DNA from 4 places in the Paenibacillus riograndensis SBR5 genome. Region 1 is predicted to be linked to each of the others. Evidence: riboswitches for the same ligand, from Rfam matches in the RefSeq annotation. Region 1 holds a riboswitch; each other region holds the start of a gene.

Region 1 (2,902 bases):
AAGGCCTGCGCTCTTCTTCGCAAGCAGCCGGTGCATCGTAATTAATTCATTATTCATCGCGGAGAATTCTGCGAGGGTCTGTTCTTCCCTCTGCTGCCCCAGGATCAATTGATGCGAGAGCTGCTCAATTGTTTCCCTCAGTTTCCGGACTTCCTGCTCGTGGTCGGCCATTTCCATATCCCGCCTTTTGTAAGTTCTCTGGGTGCTAGTTTTGGGAAATCAGCTGTGATGCCACTTCCAGCGCCCCTTTGGCGTCCGGGGCATAGCCGTCGGCTCCAACCTTTTCCCATAATGTTCTGTCAATATTAAACGGCATTCCGCCGACTAGAATTTTAATGCGGTCCAGCCCGGCATGCGTACGGATCGAGGCAATCAGACGCTGGACCTCCGACACATGATAAGCCATGGTAACCGAGACGGCCAGGAGATCTGCAGGCTGCTCTTTTAAATAGCGGATCAGTCCCTCAGCAGGCATATTGGAGCCCAGATAGCAGGTGTTCCAGCCCTCCATTTCGAAGAAATCAGCGAGCATACGCAGCCCGATTTCATGCAGCTCCTCGCCCACACCGACCGCTACCAGCGTTTTGCCGCCTGTCTGTGCGGCCTGAATCCAACGCGGGTAGAGCTGGGAGATGATGCTTTGGGTACAGGCTGTACAGTAATGCTCCTGGGCTACAGTAATGCGGCCAAGCTGCCATAGACGGCCAATCTCATACTGGCTGTTCTGGAAAAGATGCAGATAGAGATCACGGATAGGCACACCGCCCTCATGCAGCCCCAGCACGAACTCCGAAGCCTTACGGCGCTCACCGGCCAGAAGCAGCTTCAGGTACTCCTCTGCCTCGCGATAATAGGGCTTTTCCGGCTGAAGAAAGGTAGGCAGGCTCTCCTCTCCGCGCGTATGGTGAAGCCCCATGTCAAGATAGCTTAAAATCAGCTCTTTTTCCGGCGTTTCCACCTGGGAGCTTATAGCCTCCTTCATCAGATCCAAATTAATCTGCAGATCTTCGGCCGTAATCTTATACTGGGCGAGCAGCACCTTCAACCATATAATATAATTTATAAACAAAAGCGGGCTATCCAGCGCCACACTTTGGGCCAGATACCGGAAATGATATAGAGAATCCTGTTTGGTTCTTGCTACTCCCGAAGGGCCGAATCTTTGCCGCAGCTCGGGCTGCCGCTCATACTGACGTAAAGTGACTTCTTCCGCCAACTGCTCCGCTAGCGCCTTCAGCCGTTCCCCGGCATTTTGCTGGTCAGCGAACATAGGGTCACTCCTTTTTCTGAAACGGAATTGTAGAGCCTGTCCGTATTATAACATAAGGCCAGGTTACCCCGGCGGGCCTGGACGTTCTTGGCAGATTGCCGCTATTTTGGCAGGCGGCTACTGGACAACCCCGCAGGCGACAGCTATAATACACCGTAAGAACACAGCAATTTTACCCATAACTTCATAGTACCAGGGGGGCTGGAATTGGCCGGCTGAGAGTGTATCCCGCGAAGATACTGACCCTTATACCTGATCTGGATAATGCCAGCGTAGGAATCCATCACCCGCTATTCAGCCCAATTGGCCTAAGCGGTCACCTAACGCAACTGCAGGCGTCCCGATCTCCGGGGCGCTTTTTTTGGTATGGACATCATCAGAATTTGGAAGACTGGGGAGAGCTGGAAGGAGAGAAGAAATGGGAGTCAAAAAAACACTAATGCTCTGCATCAGCTGCATGCTGGTCATCGTAATGGCCGGCTGCGGCAGCAATAATGCAAATTCCGGGGGGAATAGTGCTGCTCCATCCGGAGACAGCACCGCCGCGCCCGAGGCTACCGCCTCAGCGACGGACGCTCCAAAAGAGCTGACCAAGATTAAGGTCGCTCTGGACTGGACGCCGAACACCAACCATACCGGCCTCTATGCAGCCAAGGAGCTGGGATATTATGCGGAGGAAGGCCTCGATGTAGAAATTGTGCAGCCCGGTGCCGCCGGTGCCGACACGATGGTCACCTCAGGCGAAGCCGCTTTTGGCATCAGTGCCCAGGAGGCGCTGACACTGGCCCGGCTGCAGGATGTGCCGATCGTCTCGATCGCTGCAATCATCCAGCATAATACCTCGGGGTTTGCCGCTCCGAAGGACCGCAATATCAAGACGCCCAAAGACTTTGAAGGCAAAACCTACGGCGGCTGGGGCTCTCCCGCAGAAGAAGCGGCGATGAAAGCAATCATGGACCCTGAAGGCGGCGATGTCAAAAAGGTGAAGCTGGTCAATATCGGAGAAGCCGATTTCTTCACTGCCGTGAAACGCGACATCGATTTTGCGTGGATTTTCTACGCCTGGACCGGCATCGAAGCCGAACTGCGCGGTGAGCCGGTTGACATGCTGTATTTGAAGGATTACGCGCCGCAGCTGGATTACTATACACCGGTTCTGACCACCAGCGAAAAGGAAATTGCCGAGCATCCGGAACTGGTGAAGGCATTCCTTGCGGCTACAACCAAAGGCTATCAGTATGCAATCGACAAGCCGGAAGAAGCTGCCGCTATCCTCTCCAAGGCTGTGCCGGATCTCGATCCCAAGCTGGTCCTTGCCAGCCAGAAATGGCTGAGCCCGAAATATAAAGACGATGCCGCCCGCTGGGGAGAGCAAAAAGCAGAGGTCTGGAAGAATTACGCCGACTGGATGTACGGCCTGAAGCTGCTGGACAAACCGCTGGATGCCGCTTCGGCATTCACCAATGATTATTTGCCGCAAGGCCAGTAATTGTACTGTGCACATCCTACAAACTACAATACCAAACCTGAAAGGATCTGATTGACATGGCCAATACCCTGCTCAGCATTCAAGTCATCCCTAAAACTCCGAACAACGAGGATTCCATTCCTTATGTAGACAAGGCTATTGAG
Region 2 (2,902 bases), 2.3 Mb from region 1:
GAAGAGGCGACCGCATTCTCTTCCACCGGACCGAGTCCAGCCAAATAGGCCTTGCGGCCCGAAGACACTGCTTCACGGAAGGCTTCAGCCATCAGCAGCGGATCACGGGCGGTAGCGATAGCCGTATTGAGCAGCACAGCGGCGGCCCCCAGCTCCATCGCTTCCGCCGCTTCGGACGGACGGCCGATACCGGCGTCAACAATAACCGGAAGATCCACCTCCGAGATGAGAATGCGGAGCAGCTCTTTGGTCCGCAGGCCGCGGTTCGAGCCGATAGGTGAGCCGAGCGGCATAATTGCGGCTGCTCCAGCCTCTTTCATCCGAATTGCAGCGGAGAGGTCCGGGCTCATATACGGCAGCACCACAAAACCTTCGGCGGCCAGTATCTCCGTAGCCCGGATGGTCTCCAGATTATCCGGCAAAAGATATTTCTGATCGTTAATGACCTCGATCTTGACCCAGTTGCCAAGGCCTGCGGCTCTGGCCAGCCGGGCGATCCGCACCGCTTCCCCGGCGGTGCGCGCCCCTGACGTGTTAGGCAGCAGGGTCATATGGGGAGGAATATGGCTGACAATATTGTCGCGGCTCTCGGGATCTACGCGGCGAAGGGCAACCGTGATCACCTGTGAGCCTGAAGACGCAACCACCTCGGGAATCAGCGTATTCCGGCTGTATTTGCCGGTGCCGATGAACAGCCGGCTTGATAATGTGATGCCGCCAATCACTAATGGATCTAACATAAACTCGCCTCCTGGTATGGAATAGGATAATAACTGCCGGGTTTGCTGAATGAAGAGCTCCACGGGACTGAAACATTCCCATTAGCCCGCACCCGAAAACCCGCTTCAGCCCCCGCCTACAAAATGCACCAGCTCCAGCCGGTCCCCTTCGCTGAACGATGTCCCGGCGTAATGCTCCCTGTTCACAATTTCCCCATTGCGCTCCACGATCACAAGCCGTCCGCTCCATTCGGGCCGGCTGAGCAGATCCGCTACCGTCCGGCAGTCTTCCGCTATCTCCAGGGCTTTGCCATTGATGATCAGATTCATGCCTTCTCACCTCCTTTGCGTTATGACATCCAGAGCGGCCCGAACCGGATGAGACTGACTCCCGCTTCAAGCCTCCCGGACCGCCAACCGGTAAGCACGCGCGGCGGCCACAGGGTCTTCCGTACTGCAAATGCCGGACATGACCGCAATCCCGGCTGCGCCCTGCCGGATCACCTGAGCGGCATTGCCCGGCTCTATGCCGCCGATGGCAATCAGCGGCATACGGCTGCGGCGCACCGCTTCCGCCAGCAGCCCCAAACCGCGCTCCTGCTGACCGGGTTTGCAGGCGGTAGGAAAAACATGGCCGAACAGGCCGTAGTCGGCCCCATGCCGGCCCGCTTCCGCAGCTTCCGCCGCGGAATGCACCGACCTTCCCAGCCGCAGGCCGGGAGCGGCGGCGCGGGCCGAGGCCGGCGGCAGGCTGTTCCAGGCCAGTTGAACAGCGCCTGCACCGGCGGCCAGCGCAACATCCAGCCGGTCATTGATGACCAGGCTGGAAGCGGGAACCCCCGCAAGCAGCAGCTGCTTCGCCATGTCCAGCAGCTCCAGGGCGGGCCGGTGCTTTTCCCGGAGGTGGATGTAGTCCACGAGCGGATATACAGCCGCTGCTAGATTAATGAACCTTCCCGGCTCCAGCTTCCCGTCCGAGATCAAATGAATCTCCGCCACAGCTTCACCTTCTTTTCGCTATATTCTTGGAGCAGGCCGGACACACAAAAAAACCGCCCCCGATAGGAGGCAGTCATAAATTTGTACAGGAATACGGGCGTATATGGATACAACCCCGCTGCAGTTCATTCATTCTCCGCTTTCCTACGCTGGTTTTAACCAGATCAGGTTCAAAGGGTCCGAACGGAACGTTCGTCTCAGCCTTGCGGCACCCCTAGGGACAATTCCAATATTCAGTTGCTGACGTGGTTCATATTAACATATAATTCCTCGGAAAAGCTATCCCTTTTGCCGAAAAACTGCTTCCCTGGCACTTGGCATGTGCAGCAAAAAGAGCGGGCCGCGAGGGCACGCTCTTTTTGCTGCTGTATTTTTAAGCAAGCCTGGTTTACACATCGGCTCTTAGCCGTTGACAATTTCCCCGCCATTGACATGCATTACCTGCCCGCTGACATAGGATGAATCCTCCGAAGCCAGGTAGACATAGGCTGGAGCCAGCTCTTCCGGCTGTCCCGGACGTTTCATCGGCTGTGTGCCGCCGAACTCGCTGACCTTTTTGGCATCAAACGTAGATGGAATCAGCGGTGTCCAGATCGGGCCCGGAGCTACGGCATTGACACGGATGCCTTTTTCCGCCAGATTCATCGACAGCGAGCGGGTGAAGCTGAGAATTGCGCCTTTGGTCGACGAATAGTCCAGCAGCTGCGGGCTGCCCCGGTAGGCTGTGATCGATGTCGTGTTGATGATCGTAGACCCTTTCTTCAAATGCGGCATGGCGGCTTTGGTCAAATAGAACATGGAAAAAATATTGGTGCGGAACGTCCGCTCCAGCTGCTCCGAGGTGATATCCTCAATCTTGTCCTGCGGATGCTGCTCGGCGGCGTTGTTGATCAGAATGTCGAGTTTGCCCAGGCCTTCCACTGTTTTGTTGATCAGATCCTGGCAGAACGCTTCTACCCCGATGTCACCGGCTACCAGAATACACTTCCGGCCCTCCTGCTCGACCTGGCGTTTCGTTTCTTCGGCATCGGCATGCTCATTCAGATAGGAAATGACCACATCCGCACCTTCTTTGGCAAAATGAACGGCAACCGCGCGCCCAATGCCGCTGTCGCCTCCCGTAATGAGCGCCGCCTTGCCCAGCAGCTTGCCTGCCGCTTTATAGCTTGAGGTTTCAAATTCCG
Region 3 (2,902 bases), 3.1 Mb from region 1:
TTGGGAGCCAGCTTATATACGTAAGCCATCCCAACGGGAAGCACACAGCCTCCCCCCAGTCCCTGCAGCACACGGAATGCGATCAGCCATTCCGCACGGCTAGGGGTGGCACAGAGGATGGAGCCGATGGTGAATACAATAACTGCGGTCAGAAAAACAGTTTTGGCTCCAAAGCGGTCAGACAGCCAGCCGGACAACGGGATCACTGAGGCCTGAGCCAGCATATATCCGGTCACAACCCATTGCAGTGTATTTAGCTCTGTATGAAAATCCTTGACCAGTGTGGACAATGCTACATTCATCGCCGTGCTGTCCAGCACCACCATGAACACACCGGCAATAATCGCCAGCAGCGGAACCAGAATGCTTAACAGACGAAAATCCGCATCCGACTTCAATTCTTGCTCCATCTTCTATCTCCTCCTAAATTGAACCGCGCCGGTATGTGTACATTGACCTTTGCGCAGCTTTTTCTATATAATAAATGATGCCAACGGACAATTGTCCGTCATTGCATTTTCAGTTTACGGACAATTGTCCGCACTGTCAATTACATTTTCATATTTTCTGTAATATAGATGCTGCATATCTGAAAGGAGCCTGTCATGAATTCAAATGAACCAGACAGAAGTCCAACTACAAAACCAGCAAAAGAACATCCGGGAGCTTCCAGGGACTATCAGGACCCTTATATCCAGCGGATTCTTGAGGCTGCAGAGGCGCTGTTTGAAGAAAACGGCCTGGAACCGGTCAGCATGTACGGTATCGCCAAGAGGGCGGGGATCGGCCAGGGTTCACTGTACCGCAGATTCACGGATAAAGGCGAAATCTGCTCCGCCCTGCTCTCAACCAGCTCCGAGCGTTTTCTTTCCCGTCTTGAACAGGAGCTGCAAGCCACCACGGGAGCTTCCAACTCACTGGAGGACCTGCAGAGCAGTATTGAGCAGGTCGTTGATTTCATTGACCAGCATGCCGAGCTGCTGCAGATGATCAAGTCCGAGTTCACCGGCAAAAAACAGCTCACTCAGTTTGAGCATCCGATTTTCCGGCGTCTGAACGAAGTGATGACCCAGCGCCTCCGGCGGGCAGCGGATGATGGTTTGCTGATTGCAGTTGATCCGCAATTTGCCGCTACCGCCCTGATTGCCGTACTAAGTCCTGATCTCTACCTCTACCAACAGAAGCTGCACAACTCTACCAAAGAGGAAATCTCCCGGGGGGTCCTCGCGCTGTTCGTCACTGGAATCCAGCGAGCCTGACCTTCCTGAGCGTTGATCCTTTGACAACACGGCTGAATATGCTATATTAATTAGCAATTGCGAATTCAATATTGACCTGCTATTTCACTAGGGGAGTCTGCCGACTGAGATGAAGCGTGAAGCTTCGGACCCTTGGAACCTGATCTGGATCATACCAGCGGAGGGAAGTGGAACAGAAACGATCAGCGGTGCCGCTATACGTCTACTGCCTGAACCTTTCAGACCCATTTGTCTCCACTCGGAGACAGATGGGTCTTTATTGTGTTGCCGCGCAAATGAAAGGAGGCTTAGCTCATACGAATATGATCTCAATGACGGATCTGTCCTATTCTTTCGGCACATCTCCAGAAACTCCGGTATTCAGCGGCCTGTCAATGGATGTGCGCCAAGGGGAATTCATTTCTCTGGTCGGTGCCAGCGGCTGCGGTAAAAGCACGCTGTTTAAAATCATTGCCGGATTGCTTCAGCAGACCGGCGGTGAGCTCAATATTCCCGGAACGATATCCGCCGATCCTTCCTCTCGTTTGGGCCGGGTTGCCTATATGCCCCAGCAGGATCTTTTGCTGCCCTGGAGAACCGTGCTCGACAACTGCCTGCTGCCCTGGGAGCTGAACAGAACAGGCAGCAAAACGGAAGCTGTAAGGAGTATCCGCAATATGCTGGAGCGTTTTGGCCTGGCAGGTACAGAGCAGCGTTATCCGCACGAGCTGTCCGGCGGAATGCGCCAGCGGACCGCTATGCTGCGGACACTGGCTGCCGGCCATAAGCTCATGCTTTTGGATGAGCCCTTTGGAGCACTGGATGCCATCACCAAACGCGGGCTTCACCGCTGGCTGCTGGAGCTGTGGGGCAGTCTGGAGCAGACCGTGCTGTTCATCACCCACGATCTGGAGGAGGCGCTCCTGCTCAGCGACCGGATCTATCTGATGTCCGGCGGCGCTGGCGGCGGTGTTCAGGAATTCCCGGTAGATCTTCCGCGCCCCAGACATTACCGCTTGAACTATGACCCTCATTTTGTTGCTTTACGGGCGGATTTGGAACGGAGGCTGTATGAGACGTACATATCTTAGAACATTTTTACGCGAATATGGCCCCTTCGCCCTGCTGGTGCTGCTGACTCTTGCCGCCTGGGAATGCGCCGCCCGGTTGAAGCTTGTCCCTGCCTTCATTCTTCCGGCCCCTACGGCCATATGGAAGGCTATGCTGGATCAGAGGCTGCTGCTCTTTGGAGAACATTTGCCCGCTACACTGCAGGAGGTGCTGCTGGGTTTTGCGCTGTCCGTGTGCTGCGGTGTGCTGCTGGGTACCGGAATGCATATGTTCTCTCCACTGGAGAAAGCGCTGTACCCCTTGCTGGTTATCAGCCAGACGATTCCGCTGATCGCGCTCTCCCCTATTTTTATTATGTGGTTTGGCTATACGTTGTGGAGCAAGGTGGCTGTGGTCTTTCTGACCGCTTTTTTTCCGGTTGTCATCGGCACTTATGACGGTTTGCACAAAAGAGGTGCGGTGTACAAAGAGCTGCTGCTTACACTAGGTGCGAACCGCTGGCAGATTCTGCGGAAAACCCAGATCCCCCCTGCATTGCCCTCGCTGTTTTCGGGACTCAAGCTCTCTATTGTCTACTGTGTGATTGGCGCTAC
Region 4 (2,902 bases), 410 kb from region 1:
TGATTCCTTTGGACAGGGTCATGAACCGGCCTGCCGTCTGCAGCATGCCTGGCTTGGTGATATCGCGGAACCCCAGCTCCACCATAATATCTACGACCTCCGGATAACGGCTGACCAGCTCAAATATGGACTCATCCATGTTAAGGCCTTTGCTCATTGCGCTCTCCTCCTGCAGCTTAACCTCGGGCTAATTGATAACCTTTCTCAACACCAGCTTAGCATAGGGCACAGAGGCGGATTGTGATTGCAATCACAAATTCATAAACTTAATAACACTGACCAAATGATTGAATTGCCACGTGGATACGGAATGACATGTATATAGAAAAAAGCTGTCCCCTCCGCATGTTATAGCGTCGGAAACAGCCTCTTGGAAAGGTTGCTGCAGGTTATAGCATTCTGCTCAGCCTGGACGAATTGCGGATATCGTGCGAGATCCGCATGCTGCAAAATTTGGGGCCGCACATCGAGCAGAAATGCGCTGTTTTGGCGCCTTCCGCCGGAAGCGTCTCATCATGGTACTCCAGCGCGCGTTCCGGGTCCAGCGACAAGTGGAACTGGTCTCGCCACCGGAACTCGAACCGCGCCTTGGAGAGTGCGTTGTCCCGATCCTGCGCGCCCGGATGCCCCTTGGCCAAGTCAGCGGCATGTGCAGCGATTTTGTAAGTAATGACACCTTCGCGCACATCGTTCTTGTTCGGCAGGCCCAGATGCTCCTTCGGGGTAACGTAGCAGAGCATCGCTGTCCCGAACCAGCCGATCATTGCCGCACCGATTGCCGATGTAATATGGTCATAGCCGGGGGCAATATCCGTGGTCAGCGGACCGAGTGTGTAAAAAGGCGCTTCCCGGCAAAGCTCCAGCTGCTTATCCATATTCTCCTTGATCCTGTGCATCGGCACATGGCCTGGACCTTCCACCATCACCTGAACGTCATGCTTCCAGGCCAGCGCCGTCAGCTCCCCCAGCGTCTCCAGTTCAGCAAACTGGGCCTCATCATTGGCATCGGCGATGGAGCCCGGGCGGAGTCCGTCTCCCAGGGAAAAGGCGACATCATAAGTTTTCATAATCTCGCAAATCTCCTCAAAATGCGTATATAAAAAGTTCTCCTGATCATGGGCAAGGCACCAGGCCGCCATAATGGAACCCCCCCGTGAGACAATTCCCGTCATTCTGCCGGCCGTAAGGGGAATATAGCGCTTCAGCACCCCGGCATGAATGGTGAAGTAATCCACACCTTGCTCCGCCTGTTCAATGAGCGTGTCGCGGTACAGCTCCCAGGTCAAATCCTCAGCGATTCCTTTTACCTTCTCCAGCGCCTGGTAGATGGGCACTGTACCGATTGGAACCGGCGAGTTGCGGATAATCCATTCGCGGGTGGCATGGATTTTTGCACCGGTGGAGAGGTCCATAATCGTGTCGGCCCCCCAGCGTGTTGCCCACCTCATCTTCTCCACTTCTTCATCGATAGATGAAGATACGGCAGAATTTCCAATGTTCGCATTGATCTTGACCAGGAAATTACGCCCGATGATCATCGGCTCACTCTCGGGATGGTTGAGATTGGACGGGATAATCGCCCGGCCTGCCGCGACCTCGTCCCTTACGAATTCAGGCCGGGTGTTCTCACGGATGGCGATATACTCCATCTCCGGTGTAATGATCCCCTGCCGCGCATAGTGCAGCTGGGTGACATTGCGGCCCTCACGCGCTCTTAACGGACGCCGCTTCAAGCCGGAATAGCCTTCTTCCGGCAACCCGTCCACAGTTCTTCCGTTATCCCCGGGCTGCACGGCTCTCCCGGCGTATTCTTCTGAATCTCCGCGTTCCGCAATCCAGCATAACCGGTGCGGCGGAAGCCCCTTGCGGATATCGGTCTCTTGTCCGTCGTCCGTATAAATCCCGCTGGTATCATAGACACGCAGCGGCGCATTGTCCGAATCTCCCGCCACGCCCTCAGTCCGGCTGAGACAGATTTCACGCATCGGCACTTGAATATCCGGGCGTGAGCCCTCTACATACACCTTGCGGCTCGCGGGGAATCCTGAAAGGTTAACCTCTTCCTTCTTTACTGAATCTGACATTCTTATCTCCTCCTCTATGCCCTATGAGCAATGTGCAGATAAGATAATCACGCAGCAAGCCGAAACGGCTGCACCGTCCTTGCATAAGGAAGTTACCGTTTCAGCGAGAATTAAAAGGATAATTTATAGCGCAGAGCCTATAAATTCTTATAATTCAAAAAGCCGCTCCACCTGGAGCGGCTTTATTCAGGAACAGCCAAAGAAGGCTGCGCTAAAAAAGGTCCGACTCCACTTTCCTACGCTGGTATGATCCAGATCAGGTTCAAGGGTCCGGGAATCAGTTATCCCGTCTCAGCCTATTCAGGCTCCCCTAGTGGGTATCTTATCTAATTAAATACAATTTACATGGATTGGTATTTTGTGTCAATGAAATTTTTTGCTGACTGAGCGCCTCCGTTACTTATCCAGCGTTTCGCTCCAGTCATGCACCATCGAGCCTTCCAGATATTTCTCGGCATCCATGGCGGCCATGCAGCCGGTCCCGGCAGCCGAGATCGCCTGGCGGTAACGGGTGTCCTGCACATCGCCGCAAGCAAACACGCCCGGAATGTTGGTTTCTGTTGTACCCGGATTCACCACGATATAGCCGTTAGCATCGGTAGTGATCTGCCCGCCCAGGAAGGCCGTGTTCGGTGTATGGCCGATAGCGACAAATACGCCATCCGCTTCCACAAGCTCTTCAGCCCCCGTCTCATTGTTGCGGACCTTCAGTCCCTTCACCCCGGTATCCCCGATGGCGACTTCAAGCGGCGTGCGGTTCAGTGCCCAGGCCACCTTGCTGTTCTCCCGCACGCGGTCTTGCATGATCTTCGAAGCGC

What was found. Region 1 has a riboswitch for thiamine pyrophosphate ahead of PRIO_RS02600 (ABC transporter substrate-binding protein). Riboswitches for the same ligand answer to the same signal wherever they lie in the genome.
Region 2: it holds a riboswitch for thiamine pyrophosphate, as region 1 does, so the genes downstream of both, PRIO_RS11590 (thiamine phosphate synthase) here and PRIO_RS02600 (ABC transporter substrate-binding protein) in region 1, are expected to answer to the same signal.
Region 3: it holds a riboswitch for thiamine pyrophosphate, as region 1 does, so the genes downstream of both, PRIO_RS15095 (ABC transporter ATP-binding protein) here and PRIO_RS02600 (ABC transporter substrate-binding protein) in region 1, are expected to answer to the same signal.
Region 4: it holds a riboswitch for thiamine pyrophosphate, as region 1 does, so the genes downstream of both, thiC (phosphomethylpyrimidine synthase ThiC) here and PRIO_RS02600 (ABC transporter substrate-binding protein) in region 1, are expected to answer to the same signal.

Annotation. Positions count from the first base shown of each region.
Region 1 covers NZ_LN831776.1:583,057-585,958, reverse strand. Annotated here, with positions in the region: gene PRIO_RS02610 (ATP-binding protein) at 1-171, opposite strand, end outside; gene PRIO_RS02605 (cobalamin B12-binding domain-containing protein) at 206-1,270, opposite strand; TPP riboswitch at 1,455-1,566, shown strand; gene PRIO_RS02600 (ABC transporter substrate-binding protein) at 1,689-2,759, shown strand; gene PRIO_RS02595 (thiamine-binding protein) at 2,816-2,902, shown strand, end outside.
Region 2 covers NZ_LN831776.1:2,868,688-2,871,589, reverse strand. Annotated here, with positions in the region: gene PRIO_RS11600 (thiazole synthase) at 1-740, opposite strand, end outside; gene thiS (sulfur carrier protein ThiS) at 846-1,049, opposite strand; gene PRIO_RS11590 (thiamine phosphate synthase) at 1,116-1,718, opposite strand; TPP riboswitch at 1,843-1,944, opposite strand; gene PRIO_RS11585 (SDR family oxidoreductase) at 2,121-2,902, opposite strand, start outside.
Region 3 covers NZ_LN831776.1:3,636,222-3,639,123, reverse strand. Annotated here, with positions in the region: gene PRIO_RS15105 (DHA2 family efflux MFS transporter permease subunit) at 1-410, opposite strand, end outside; gene PRIO_RS15100 (TetR/AcrR family transcriptional regulator) at 606-1,259, shown strand; TPP riboswitch at 1,339-1,442, shown strand; gene PRIO_RS15095 (ABC transporter ATP-binding protein) at 1,535-2,329, shown strand; gene PRIO_RS15090 (ABC transporter permease) at 2,310-2,902, shown strand, end outside.
Region 4 covers NZ_LN831776.1:170,620-173,521, reverse strand. Annotated here, with positions in the region: gene PRIO_RS00835 (DUF1858 domain-containing protein) at 1-157, opposite strand, end outside; gene thiC (phosphomethylpyrimidine synthase ThiC) at 390-2,084, opposite strand; TPP riboswitch at 2,301-2,406, opposite strand; gene trxB (thioredoxin-disulfide reductase) at 2,481-2,902, opposite strand, start outside.